3 regions of the Natronocella acetinitrilica genome follow, and region 3 is predicted to be linked to each of the others. Evidence: predicted binding sites of a transcription regulator. Region 3 holds the regulator's gene; each other region holds the start of a gene.
The links. Region 3 encodes sigma-54, which starts transcription at its own class of promoters, with help from an activator protein. Its sites were predicted from a motif close to TGGCANGNTNCNTGCTT; they were not measured.
Positions count from the first base shown of each region.

Region 1: J2T57_RS21420 (PEP-CTERM sorting domain-containing protein) is a predicted target of sigma-54. The motif match lies at 2,294-2,310, and genes of this name have one in related genera.
Region 2: nirB (nitrite reductase large subunit NirB) is a predicted target of sigma-54. The motif match lies at 2,685-2,701, and genes of this name have one in related genera.

Region 1 covers NZ_JALJXV010000014.1:44,308-48,518, reverse strand. Annotated here, with positions in the region: gene J2T57_RS21430 (Npun_F0296 family exosortase-dependent surface protein) at 1-536, shown strand, start outside; gene J2T57_RS21425 (PEP-CTERM sorting domain-containing protein) at 786-1,346, opposite strand; gene J2T57_RS21420 (PEP-CTERM sorting domain-containing protein) at 1,562-2,275, opposite strand; gene J2T57_RS21415 (PEP-CTERM sorting domain-containing protein) at 2,556-3,311, opposite strand; gene prsT (XrtA/PEP-CTERM system TPR-repeat protein PrsT) at 3,495-4,211, opposite strand, start outside.
Region 2 covers NZ_JALJXV010000005.1:310,935-315,145, forward strand. Annotated here, with positions in the region: gene nirD (nitrite reductase small subunit NirD) at 1-66, opposite strand, end outside; gene nirB (nitrite reductase large subunit NirB) at 99-2,531, opposite strand; gene J2T57_RS12320 (ABC transporter ATP-binding protein) at 2,899-3,750, opposite strand; gene J2T57_RS12325 (ABC transporter permease) at 3,780-4,211, opposite strand, start outside.
Region 3 covers NZ_JALJXV010000002.1:340,876-345,086, forward strand. Annotated here, with positions in the region: gene lptB (LPS export ABC transporter ATP-binding protein) at 1-712, shown strand, start outside; gene J2T57_RS04920 (RNA polymerase factor sigma-54) at 913-2,421, shown strand; gene hpf (ribosome hibernation-promoting factor, HPF/YfiA family) at 2,495-2,833, shown strand; gene ptsN (PTS IIA-like nitrogen regulatory protein PtsN) at 2,942-3,418, shown strand; gene J2T57_RS04935 (HPr kinase/phosphorylase) at 3,469-3,933, shown strand; gene rapZ (RNase adapter RapZ) at 3,926-4,211, shown strand, end outside.

The sequences.
Region 1 (4,211 bases), on a different contig from region 3:
TGGCGTCCGGCGGCTATGACGTGAGCGGCGGTGGCGTGGCGGATCCGTCATTCGACTCAAGCAACGAATTCCTGACGCCTGGATCTGATAGCAGCGATCCGGATAACACCACGTCATTCAACATGACCAGTGAGCAGCTGTCTTCGTCGATAGAAGACGTTGACGGTGATCCCAGCACGGCGATCGATGTAACCGGGCTTGATGGTGTGTTCTCCTTCTACTGGGGCTCCGTCGACGAGTTCAACCTGATTCAGTTCTTCACCGGTGACAGATTGATCTCCGAATACGGTGGCAGTGATCTCACGGCCGCCGTCAACGAAGAGTACGGCGAGAACTTCTCAGCAACGAACGACAACTATGAATTCGACCAATATGTGTCGTTTTCGGGTGACTTCGATAGCGTTCAGCTGACCAGCGGCAACAACGCCTTCGAAGTTGCCACGGCTGCCGTCCCTGAGCCCGCCACCCTGGGCATGCTCGGTCTCGGTCTGCTTGGCATGGGCTTCGCGGCCCGCCGTCGCCGCTCCGAGCGATAAGAAGCACTCGTAGTAAGTAGCGTGATGATCAGAAACGGCAGCCCCAGGGCTGCCGTTTTTTTTGCGTATCTCGTGCGTGGGATCGGTGCGTTGAGGCCTCCAGCCTAATGGCGCCCACCATACACTCGATCGAGCACGGCCTACTGTAGGGTGTCGTTAGGCCGAAGGCCGTAACGCACCGACAAAAAAAGCCCCGCATCAGCGGGGCTCCATCGCTACCGACCAATTAAGCTCCCTAGGCGCGTCGACTCAAACGCTCCGGCGACGCGCAATGACGAGACCAAGCAGGCCCAGACCGAGCAGCGCTAGGATGCCAGGCTCAGGCACTGAGGCAGTAGAGCCCACTTCGAAGCGTACCCAGTCAAAGTCCCAATCCCGTTCGCCGCCGAGGGCGAGCCGTACGTCGACAAATTGCTCGGCGCCAAACGTTTGCTGAATGAAGCTCACGCCGTCTGCGCCCCGGTTGTCGACATTGACGCCGCTATGGATGGTGTCGCCAATTACAATCGGATGGGGGCTCGTGCCGGTTTGTACGCCGTCGATGCGGGTTTCGAAGAACGCTTGAGAATTCGTTTCATTGAAGAAATCGAGAGTGACGAAGCCAGGCCCACTGTCACTGAAGAGGACATAAGGCACCTCTTGCCCTTCACGGCCCGGAACTTCCTGATCGAAGTTTTGCTGGTTGGTGCTATTCGGCTCCCAGCCGAAGTCGTTGCCGATCGGATCCCCTGTGATCGGCGCGGCCGATACCGCAAAGGCCATCCCACCCAAGAGCCCTGCTAGGGCGACCGTCTGTGCGGTTGTCTTCATCGTAAATCCAAGTCGCATAAATCCCACCCTTTTGTTGCGTTCATAATGTCAGTGCATGAACATCAACGCAGGAATACTGCCAATGGCGTAAGTCACTGAGTTCAGGTGGGTCAGGCTGGAGATATCGAGTTTGGTGGATCAGGTTGTAAGGAACTTCGACAACACAAAAAAGGGGCACCGCGCAGGTGCCCCTAGAAGAATGCTGTAGGCAAGGTCTACTTGCTGCGGCGGCGCCGTGTGGCGGCTGCAAGACCAAGCAGGCCGAGTCCGAGCATGCCGAGTGTGGCGGGTTCCGGAACCTTTGTAGCCGCCTTCTCGTTGTAGAAGGTCAGGTGAGACAGGCCGGTGAGGTTACCGTTATTCGGGTTGGTCGGAGTAATCCACGACCCGCTGGTCACCACTTGGGCGGCATTCAGGCAGTCAAGGGTGAGCAGGCTCACGCCGCTACCGTCACAGAGGCCAGCTTCATCCTCACCAACTACCCAGAACAGGTTGAAGAAGTTGCCACCCTTGGCAGCCCAGAACCGAACGCCCGGGTCACCGTCACCAGGGGTGTAGTTCCAAGTCCCTTCAGAACCAGTTCCGAAGCTGAATTCCGAGCCATCGATATTGGGATACAGAGCTGAGTTTGTCTCCCATTCGTCCTCTTCGACGTCGTATTTGGCGATGACCGGTGAAATCTTCACGTCACCTTCATCGCCTGCGTTGAAGATCTGGCAACTTCGAAACCCTTGGCCGAAGAAACCAGAACAATCATTGCCGTCGATGGTGGCCGTGATGAGCACGCCGCCGAATGCTGCCGCTGGGAGCCCCAGGAGCCCCAAAGTGCCCAGCCCGATTGAGCCGAGCTTCCATCCTGTCCAGACCGACCGTTTACTGTTCATCTCATGCACCTCGCGCATACCAAGTTCCGCTTGGCACGGATCCATCTATTCGTACGGTTAAGTAAGCATGTCCCGTGCCACCTGCAATATGTATTATTTTTTTATAAAAATCAGGTGCTTGTGTTTTGGTGCATCGCGTGTGTCGGAGTGAGCTGTAAAGAATTCCGTCTATGGCTTGTGTCGAGGGAGGGGGGGCAAGGCTGGGTGACGGTGCGTTACGCGCTTTGCGCTAACACACCCTACGGGACCCGGGGACAAGAACGGGTTCATAAGAAAGAAACGGGGCCCTGAGGCCCCGTTTTTGATACTGCAAACTCGCTGAGGATCAAGTTAGGTCGGAAGACTTCCGACGGCGGCGTGCTGCTGCGGCCAGGCCGATCAGGCCAAGTCCCAGCATGCCCAGCGTTGCGGGTTCCGGCACGCGGCCGACGGTCACGTCGTCGATACCGAAGCCGTCATCCCGGTTGTTGGTTGCGATCTTGATGCTGCTGATGTCTGAGCTGGCAAAGAAGGTCAGGTAAAACACCTTGCCGTTGCCCATGGATCCCTCGAACAGATCCTTGATAAACAGGCTTGTGCTGGTGCCATCTGTCAACGTGAAGTCGAAGAGCCCACCGGCGTCATTCGGGTCGGTGATGAAGAAGCCGACAGAGTTCACGCCGCCAATCGGCTCGAACAACAATTCTCTGGAATCGTTGCTGTCCAGCCACTGGCTGCCCGGCTTATCGGTAGTGTTAAAGCGGCCGCCGTACTCACTGGAGGCATTATCCAGGATCAGCAGTCCACTGCAGCTATTGTACTGCTCGCAGATGCCACCTGAACCAGCCTGGACCTGCGTGAAGTCTCCGACCGAGGTGTTGATCGACGTCGGCAGATCAGTGTCGGCCGTCGTATTGACAGTGAAGCTCTCGAAGTCCTCGGTGATGTAACCCGGTGCGAGCCCGGCCTTGAAGGCTGCTTCGGCTTCTTTGGCCGCAGTCTCACCCTCACCGCTGATCGACCAGGTCAGAGTCGCACTTGCCTGTCCGGCAAACAGCAGCCCTGCCGTCAAAACACCTGCCGTGATTGCTTTATTCCACATGATGTCCTTCCTTTCCCTGTTTGGGCGTTGCCCACCTGTACGCACACTTGTGCATGCGAGACCTGTGCCAACAAGGAAACGTCCTATAAAACAGCCGCATGCGTAGTTCCACTTTGGTGCGCAAGCGGACAATGTAAGGAAGGCCGACGACCCGAATGGGGTCGTCGGCGGGTGTGACGGGGGTTAGAGCGTGTTCAGAATGGCGCGGGCTTCGTCGCTCCAGGCGGCGGTTTCTTCCAACTCCAGCGCGCGATTAAGGGCATCCCGGGCTGCGTCCGTCTGGCTGTCTTCCGCCAGCGCAACGCCGTGGTGATACTGGATTTCGGCGTTGTCCGGCGCTGCCGCGGCCGCACGCCCCAGCAGTTCGACGGCGTTGTCCACGTCGCCGGTCTGGAAGTAGATCCATCCCAGGGTATCCATGACTGCGGCGCTCTCCGGTGCCAGGCTGTACGCAGCGCGGGCGGTTTCCAGAGCCCGACCATCGCCAAGCTGCTGATAGAGCCAGGCCAGGTTGTTGAGCACCACGGCATTCTCGCGATCGGTCAGGTCCGCCAACACGCCATAGTGGCGCGCAGCGTCTTCATACTGCTCGCGCTCCAGATACCAGTTACCCAGCGAGAACCGCGCCTGTGGGTTGTCCGGGTTGCGGTCGATCCACTGCTCCAGCGGGTCGGCCGGGCGTTCCACACCCGCTTCTTCGCGGTTGGCGACCAGTGGGCCCAAGGCTTCGGTACGCCCCAGTTCCACGGCGCGGGCGTAGGCGGTAATGGCGGAATCCACGTCATCCAGTGCGGAGTGCGCGTGGCCCTCCAGCAAGGCGCCCTCGGCTTCTCCGCCTTCCACGCCCTGAAGCCCCCGGGCAGTCTGCAGGGCAGCGTCGGGATCACCCTGCTGCAACTG
Region 2 (4,211 bases), on a different contig from region 3:
CGGAATATCGTCAAGGTGGCCGATCGCCAGCCAGTCGCTCGTGTTTGCATCCTTGGCGGTTTGCATTGAAAAACTCCTTTGCAGCGGGCGACAGGCGCCTACACTGCGCGCTTGAGTGGAATGAACTTGTCCTGGTGGTTCTTGCTGTAGAGCTTCCACGGATCGTCCTGGGCGCCCTTCTGGGAGGCGAGAAAACGCGCCGCAAGCGCCTCGCGGTTGGCGGCGTCCTCTACCACCTGCTGCTTGACGTAAGAGAGCCCCACCCGCTCGATCCACGGCGCGGTGCGCTCCAGGTAGCGGGCCTCCTCCCGGTAGAGCTGCATGAAGGCGGCGCAGTACTCCTTGACCTCGTCCATGGTCTCGACGCGGCAGAGCACATCCGTGGCGCGGACTTTCACGCCGCCGTTGCCGCCGACGTGCAGCTCCCAGCCGGATTCGATGGCCACCACGCCGAAATCCTTGATGCTGGCCTCGGCACAGTTTCGCGGGCAGCCGGAGACAGCCATCTTGAATTTGTGGGGCGTCCAGCTGCCCCAGGTCATCCGTTCCAGCTCGATCCCACAGGTGGTGGAGTCCTGGGTGCCAAAGCGGCACCACTCGGAACCGACACAGGTTTTCACCGTGCGCAGCGCCTTGCCGTAGGCATGCCCGGAGACGAAGCCGGCGTCGGATAACTCACCCCAGACACCGGGCAGGTCCTCCTTTTTCACACCCAGCATGTCGATGCGCTGACCGCCGGTGATCTTGAGCGTGGGCACCTGGTACTTTTCCGCCACCTCGGCGATGGCGCGGAGTTCCTGCGGACTGGTGACGCCCCCCCAGATCCGCGGCACCACCGAGAAAGTGCCATCCTTCTGGATGTTGGCGTGCATGCGCTCATTGACGAACCGGGCCTGGGAATCGTCCTGGGCAGCCTCGGGCCAGGTGGAGATCAGGTAGTAGTTGAGGGCCGGGCGACACTTGTCGCAGCCATCGGATGTTTTCCAGTCCAGGGTGTTGAACACCTCCCGCAGACTGGTCAGCTCCTGTGCCCGGATGGCCTCACGGACCTGGTCATGGCTCATGTCGGTGCAGCCGCACATGGGCTTGACCGCTGCAGCCTCGTAGTCACCCCCCATGGTGGCGGCGAGGAGCTGCTCCACCAGGCCGGTGCAGGAACCACAGGACGCCGCCGCCTTGGTATGAGCCTTGACCTCATCCAGCGTGAACAGCTGTTCCTTGGTAATGGCCTGAACGATGTCGCCCTTGCAGACACCGTTGCAGTCACAGATCTGGGCGTCGTCGGGCAGGTTGGCAACCTGGCTCACGCCGCCGTGTCCGGCATCCCCCAGGTGGGCCTGACCGAACAGCAGGCTGTCACGGAAATCGGCAACCGAGGTCTGCTCGCGCAGCAACTGGAAGTACCAGGTGCCATCGCCGGTATCGCCGTAGAGTACGGAGCCGACGATTCGGTCATCCTTGACGCAGACCTTCTTGTAGACCCCCGCCGATGGATCCTGATAGACAATGGTGTCCACCCCCTCGGCTTCCTGGAACTCGCCGGCGGAGAACAGATCAATGCCCGTAACCTTGAGCTTGGTGGAGGTGACCGAGCCCTCGTAGAGGCGGAAACCATAGCCCGCCAGATGGTTGGCGCAGACCTTCGCCTGTTCGAATAGCGGGGCGACCAGACCGTAGCACTGACCGCGATGCTGCACGCATTCACCCACGGCGTAGATGCTCGGATCGAAGGTCTGCATGGTGTCGGAAACCACGACCCCGCGTTCGCAGTAAAGGCCCGCCTTCTTCGCCAGTTCCACGTTGGGGCGAATACCCACGGCCATCACCACCAGATCGGCGGCTTCCTCGCTGCCATCCTTGAAACGCACCGCGCTGATGCCGGCATCGTCACCGACGATCTCACTGGTCTCGGCCTCCATGCGAAAACGCATGCCGCGATGCTCCAGCGATTGCTGCAGATAGTGTCCTGCGGTGGCGTCGAGCTGCCGCTCCATCAGCCAGGGCATGAGGTGGATCACGGTTACCTCCATGCCCTGCTGCATCAGGCCATAGGCGGCCTCTAGCCCCAGCAGCCCGCCACCGATGACGACAGCCTTCTTGTGCTTGCGGCTTGCCGCCAGCATGGCGTCCACATCCTTGACGTCGCGATAGCTGACCACGCCGGGAAGATCGTGCCCCGGCACCGGAATGATGAAGGGATTGGAGCCGGTTCCGAGCAACAGGCGATCATACGGCTCAACCGTGCCATCAGCCGCATGGACGCGCTTGCCGATACGGTCGACCTCGATGACCTCCTTGCCCTTGTGCAGGGTAATACCGTGCTCGGCGTACCAGTCCTCACCGTTGATCATGATTTGGTCGAGGCTCTTCTCACCGGCGAGCAGCGGCGAGAGCATGATGCGGTTGTAGTTGCCGTGGGGCTCGCTGCCGAAGACGGTGATGTCGTACTTGTCCGGTGCAATGGTCATCAACTCCTCGATGACCTTCATGCCGGCCATGCCGTTACCCACCAGAACCAGTTTTTCCTTCATGACGCGCTCCCTAGAATCAGGCAAAAAAAAGGCGTTCACCCCACCGCACCCTGGGTGCGATGGCGTGAACGCCTTTGTTCGAGGCTCGGGCCTGTCATAGACCTGTCGCGAGCCCTGGGGCACACGAACGAGCCAACTAACTGCAGTAATCGGTTACAAGTTGCGTGCCATGGCCCGGCGCTTCCTATCAGCCAGGCATCCGGCAAATCATGAAAACCGGCCTTTGCCCAACCACTTCCGATAGCCTGAAACAGAGACTCCATGCGCCCTGCCGGCAGTTTCACGCGCACGTTCCGACAAGAAAGCCGCTGTTTCATGCCCCAAAATGGTGAACAGCCGCATGATGCTGCACCGCAATGATGCAGAACTACGCATGGCCGGCGGCCTTTCGTCCGGCGGACGCCGCCCGGGTCCCGCCGTCCCGCCGGGCCAGCGGTTCCACCTTGCGCTGCTTTTCATAGAGGAAACGCAGCACCGCCTGCCGATACTGGTTGTAGAGTCGGGACTCGGCCAGCATGACGCGATCCTGAGGCCGCTCCAGATCCACCTCCAGCACGTGGCCCACGGTAGCTGCCGGGCCATTGGTCATCATCACGATCCGGTCGGAGAGGAGCACCGCCTCGTCCACGTCGTGGGTGATCATGATGACCGTGTTGCCGAGATCGGCGTGAATCTCCATGAGCGAGTCCTGCAGATGGGCACGGGTCAGGGCATCCAATGCACCAAACGGCTCGTCCAGGAGCAGGACCTTCGGCTCCATGGCCAGGGCACGGGCGATGCCAACCCGCTGCTTCATGCCTCCGGAGAGTTCGTCGGGCCGCTTGTCCATGGCGTGCTCGATATGCACCAGACGCAGGTTGTGCATGATCCACTCGCGCATTTCGGCGCGGGTCTTCCTGCCCTTGAAGACCTGCCGCACTGCCAGTTCCACGTTCTGATAGGCGGTGAGCCAAGGCGCCAGACTGTGATTCTGGAACACGACGCCGCGGTCGGGGCCGGGCGTGTCGATCTCCTTGCCGTCCAGCACCACACCACCCCGGGTGGCCTGCAGCAGCCCAGCGACGATGTTCAGCACGGTGGACTTGCCGCAACCGGAGTGCCCGATCAGCGAGACGAATTCGCCACGCTCGATTTTCAGGTTTACGCCGTCAAGCGCCCGAAAGGGCCCCTGGGGGGTGGGGAAATCCATGGATACGTGATCGATGGTCAGATGTGTCATTGCGTTATCTCCTTCTGCCCGGCAACTGCTCAACGCAGCACGGCGCTCTTGTCCCAGGACAACAGGCGCTGAAGCACCAGCATGGTGCGATCCAGGGCGAAGCCGATCAGCCCGATCACCAGTACGGCGACCATGATGCGGCTCAGCGAGGCGGAACTGCCGTTCTGGAATTCGTCCCAGACGAACTTGCCGAGCCCCGGGTTCTGCGCCAGCATCTCAGCCGCGATCAACACCATCCAGCCGATCCCCAGGGACAGCCTCAGACCGGTGAAGATCATGGGCACGGCACCCGGCAACACGATGCGGCGAACATGGGTGACCCAGTTGAGCTGCAGCACCCGGCTCACGTTGAGCAGGTCCTTGCTGGTGTTGCCCACCCCCACGGCGGTGTTGATCAGCGTTGGCCAGAGCGAGCACAGCGCCACGGTGAACACCGACACCAGGAAGCTGCGGGAGAACAT
Region 3 (4,211 bases):
CGTGGTGGACATCAAGAAGAGTTACCGCAAGCGCGTCGTGGTGCGTAGCGCATCCCTGTTGGTGAATACGGGTGAGGTGGTGGGCCTGCTCGGGCCCAATGGCGCTGGCAAGACAACCTGCTTCTACATGGTGGTGGGCCTCGTGCCCACCGACGGCGGTCGCATCGAACTGGATGGCAAGGACATCACCCGACTGCCCATGCATGTACGGGCCCGGCGTGGTGTCGGCTACCTGCCCCAGGAAGCCTCGGTGTTCCGCAAACTGAGCGTTGCCGACAATCTGATGGCCATTCTCGAGACCCGGCCCGAACTCAACCGGCAACAGCGCCGAGACCGGGTGGGTGAGTTGCTCGACGAGTTCAACGTCAGTCACCTGCGCGACCAGATGGGCATCAGCCTGTCCGGGGGCGAGCGGCGCCGTGTGGAAATTGCCCGCGCGCTGGCGGCAAACCCGCGTTTCATTCTGCTGGATGAACCCTTCGCCGGGGTCGACCCCATTTCCGTCCTGGATATTCAGGAGATCATCCGCCACCTGGCCGCCCGGGGAATCGGCGTCCTGATCACGGACCACAATGTGCGCGAGACCCTCGGCATCTGCCAGCGTGCCTACATTCTGAGCGGTGGGGAAGTCATTGCCGAAGGCGGCGCGGAAGACATTCTGGCCAACCAGCGGGTGCGGGAAGTCTACCTCGGTGAAGGTTTCCGCATGTGATCATGGCCACGGCGAACCCGTTGACACGCAAGACTCGGGCCATGCGCTGTTCTCAGCGCCTGTCTTTTCCGTTACGATGATCCGGACGCTTCGCCACGACGTTGAATGCATGCGGAATCCGGCACCACAAAAAGGCTACATGATCAATGGCAGCGCCGCTCCGGCGCCCATTTACCATGTAATCCGGTAACCCCCTGCCCATGAAACAGTCGCTACAACTTCGACTCGGCCAGACCCTCACAATGACCCCACAGCTGCAGCAGGCGATCCGCCTGTTACAGCTATCGACACTTGAGCTGCGCACCGAGATCCAGCAGGCCCTGGATTCCAACCTCATGCTGGAACCGGCGAGTGAACACGACGACGAAATCGACGAGGAAGCCATCGCCGACAACCGCGATGGGGACGATGCCGAAGCCCGACAGCAGGCGGAGCGGGATGAAGCCCGCCGCGAGGTTGCCGAACGGGAAGTCGACGAGTCCAACAACACCGCACCCGACGATATCCCCGACGACCTGCCCCTGGATTCCGACTGGAACGACGTCTATGACGGAGCCACCAGCTACAGCGCCGGCGACAGCGATGAGCAGATGGACTCCTGGGAGAGCCGCTCCAGCAGCAGTCGCAGTCTGCAGGACCACCTCCAGGAGCAACTCGAACTGAGTCCGCTGAACGAGCGCGATCGCGCCATCGGCGAGGCCATCATCGACTCGGTGCGGGACGACGGCTACCTCAGCAGCAGCCTGGACGACATCCTCGCAGCGCTACCCCCGGAGTGGGAAGTCGAACTTGATGAGGTCGAGGCCGTGCGCCATCTCATCCAGCGCTTCGATCCCCTGGGGGTTGCCTCGGTGAACCCGCGGGAAGCGCTATTACTGCAATTACAGGTCCTGCCGCCGGACACGCCCTGGCTGGAGCCGGCCATCCGTCTCGTTGACCAGCACCTGGAATTGCTCGGCAGCCGGCAGATCGCCCAGCTGACCCGGCGCATGAAGCTCGATCAGGAAGAGCTGCAGCACGTCCTTGCGCTGATCCGCACCCTGGATCCACGGCCCGGCTCGCAGATCAGTGACCGGCAGGCCGAATATGTGACTCCGGACGTCTACGTGCGCAAGGTTCAAGGTGCCTGGCGAGTCGAGTTGAACCCGGAGGCAACGCCACGGGTGCGCGTCAACAGTTATTATGCGAGTCTGGTGCGGCGGGCGGACAGCAGTAACGAGAATACGACCCTACGGCAGCATCTGCAGGAGGCACGGTGGCTCATCAAGAGTCTGCGCAGTCGCAACGACACGCTGCTGAAAGTCGCCACATGTATTGTCAATCATCAGCAGGACTTCTTCGAGTTTGGCGAGGAGGCGATGAAGCCGCTGGTGCTGCGGGAAGTTGCCGAAGAGGTGGAGATGCACGAGTCCACCATCTCCCGCATCACGACCCAGAAATACATGTATACCCCCAGGGGCACATTCGAGTTCAAGTACTTCTTTTCCAGCCATGTCCATACCGTGGACGGTCAGGAGTGCTCCGCAACATCGATCCGCGCACGCATCAAACGACTGATCGCCGACGAGGACGAGAGCAAACCCCTCAGCGACAGCCGACTGGCGGACATACTGAAGGATGAAGGCATCAATGTCGCCCGACGCACGGTGGCGAAGTACCGGGAGTCCATGGCCATCGCTTCATCCAACGAACGAAAGCGCATTGCCTGAGCGCGGTGTCGTCGGCCCGGTAAACGGCCGCCCCCACCCAGGGCCCTGAATAAGAGATACTAAGGAGAGCGCCATGCAAGTCGATATTACGGGCCATCACGTTGATCTGACCGATTCTCTCCGCGACTACGTTCAGCAGAAGTTCATCCGTCTTGAGCGACACTTTGACAACATGGTGGACGCCCACGTGATTCTGACGGTGGAAAAACTTGACCAGAAGGCCGAGGCGACACTGCAGCTTGGCGGCGCGAAACTGTTCGCGGACGCGGTGTCCGGAGACATGTACGCTGCCATCGACGCACTGATCGACAAACTGGACAGGCAGGTGAAGAAGCACAAGGAGAAACTCACCGACCATCATCGAGTCGAAGGCCTTCAGGCGAAAGCGGCCGGTGGTGATCTCGAGGAGTGACCAGGCTGGCCGGCGATGCCCTGGGCGGCATCTCCGGTCGACATACACTGAACGGGCAGGCCGTTTGCCCAGGGGCGGGGCCGGATCGGCGATCCGGCGTGCAAACCAATGATCAAGATTGCCGACCTGTTGACCCAGGACCGCATCGGCTGCGATGTGGCCGTATCCAGCAAGAAACGCGGGCTGGAAGTGCTCAGCGAACTCGTGGCGGGCGAAGCAGCCGGTCTGAACGCGGGCGCTATCTTCAACAAGCTGATAAGTCGCGAAAAACTCGGGAGCACCGGGCTTGGCAAAGGCGTTGCCTTGCCTCACGCCCGCGTGGAAGGCAGCGATACCGCCACTGCCGCTTTCATCAAGCTTCCCGAAGGCATCGATTTCGATGCCTTCGACCGACAGCCGGTGGATCTGCTGTTTGCCCTGGTCGTGCCGGAGCACTTTACCGACGAGCACTTGCAGATCCTCGCGCGGCTGGCGGAGATGTTCAGCGACCCTGAATTCTGCAACCGGCTGCGCGAAGCGGATTCGGCGTCTGCCCTGCATGATCTGCTGACGGCCTGGAACGGCGACCAGGCCGCCGACGGTTGATGCCCGGAATTTTATTCGACCAGGACCGGACCGAGCTGTCGGACAGCGCCATGACAACGGCAACCGTCATCCCCGGGACCTTAGTCCGGATCTTCAACAAAGGCGTGCTGCTGACTGGTGACAGCGGCATTGGCAAAAGCGATCTGGCCCTGGCGCTGATGGATCGCGGCCATACGCTTGTCGCAGACGATGCGGTAGAACTCTCGGTGACGGCGGACCGTCTGACCGGATATGCCCCCGCAGCCTTGCACGGATTACTCGAAGTGCGCGGGCTTGGCCCACTGCGGCAGACACGCTGCGCCGACCAATGTGAGATCGCCGTCGTGGTTAACCTCGTGCAGCCAACCAGGGAACAATGGGCCAGCTGGCCACGTCTGCATGGCAAATGGGATGCAGTCACGCTGGGGGGCATCTGCCTGCGGCGACTGCACTTGCCGGTTGCCTCCGGTCGGCCCTTGCCGTTGCTGCTGGAGGCCGTAGCCCGGACTCACGATGGGGAGATGAGACATGGCTGATGCCCGGCGCCTGATCATCGTCAGCGGCCTGTCCGGCTCTGGAAAGACCGTCGCGCTGCACACCCTGGAAGATGCCGGCTATTACTGCATCGACAACCTGCCCATCTCCCTGCTCTCCGGTCTGGGCGCGCACCTCGGCCTGCTCGGCACCGATGGTGGCCAGGATTTCGCTGTCGGCATTGATGCGCGCAACCGGCCAGGGGATCTACAACAGTTTCCAAGCTTTCTCGATCATCTCCGCGCTCACGGGGTCAAGACGGAGATCGTCTTTCTAACCG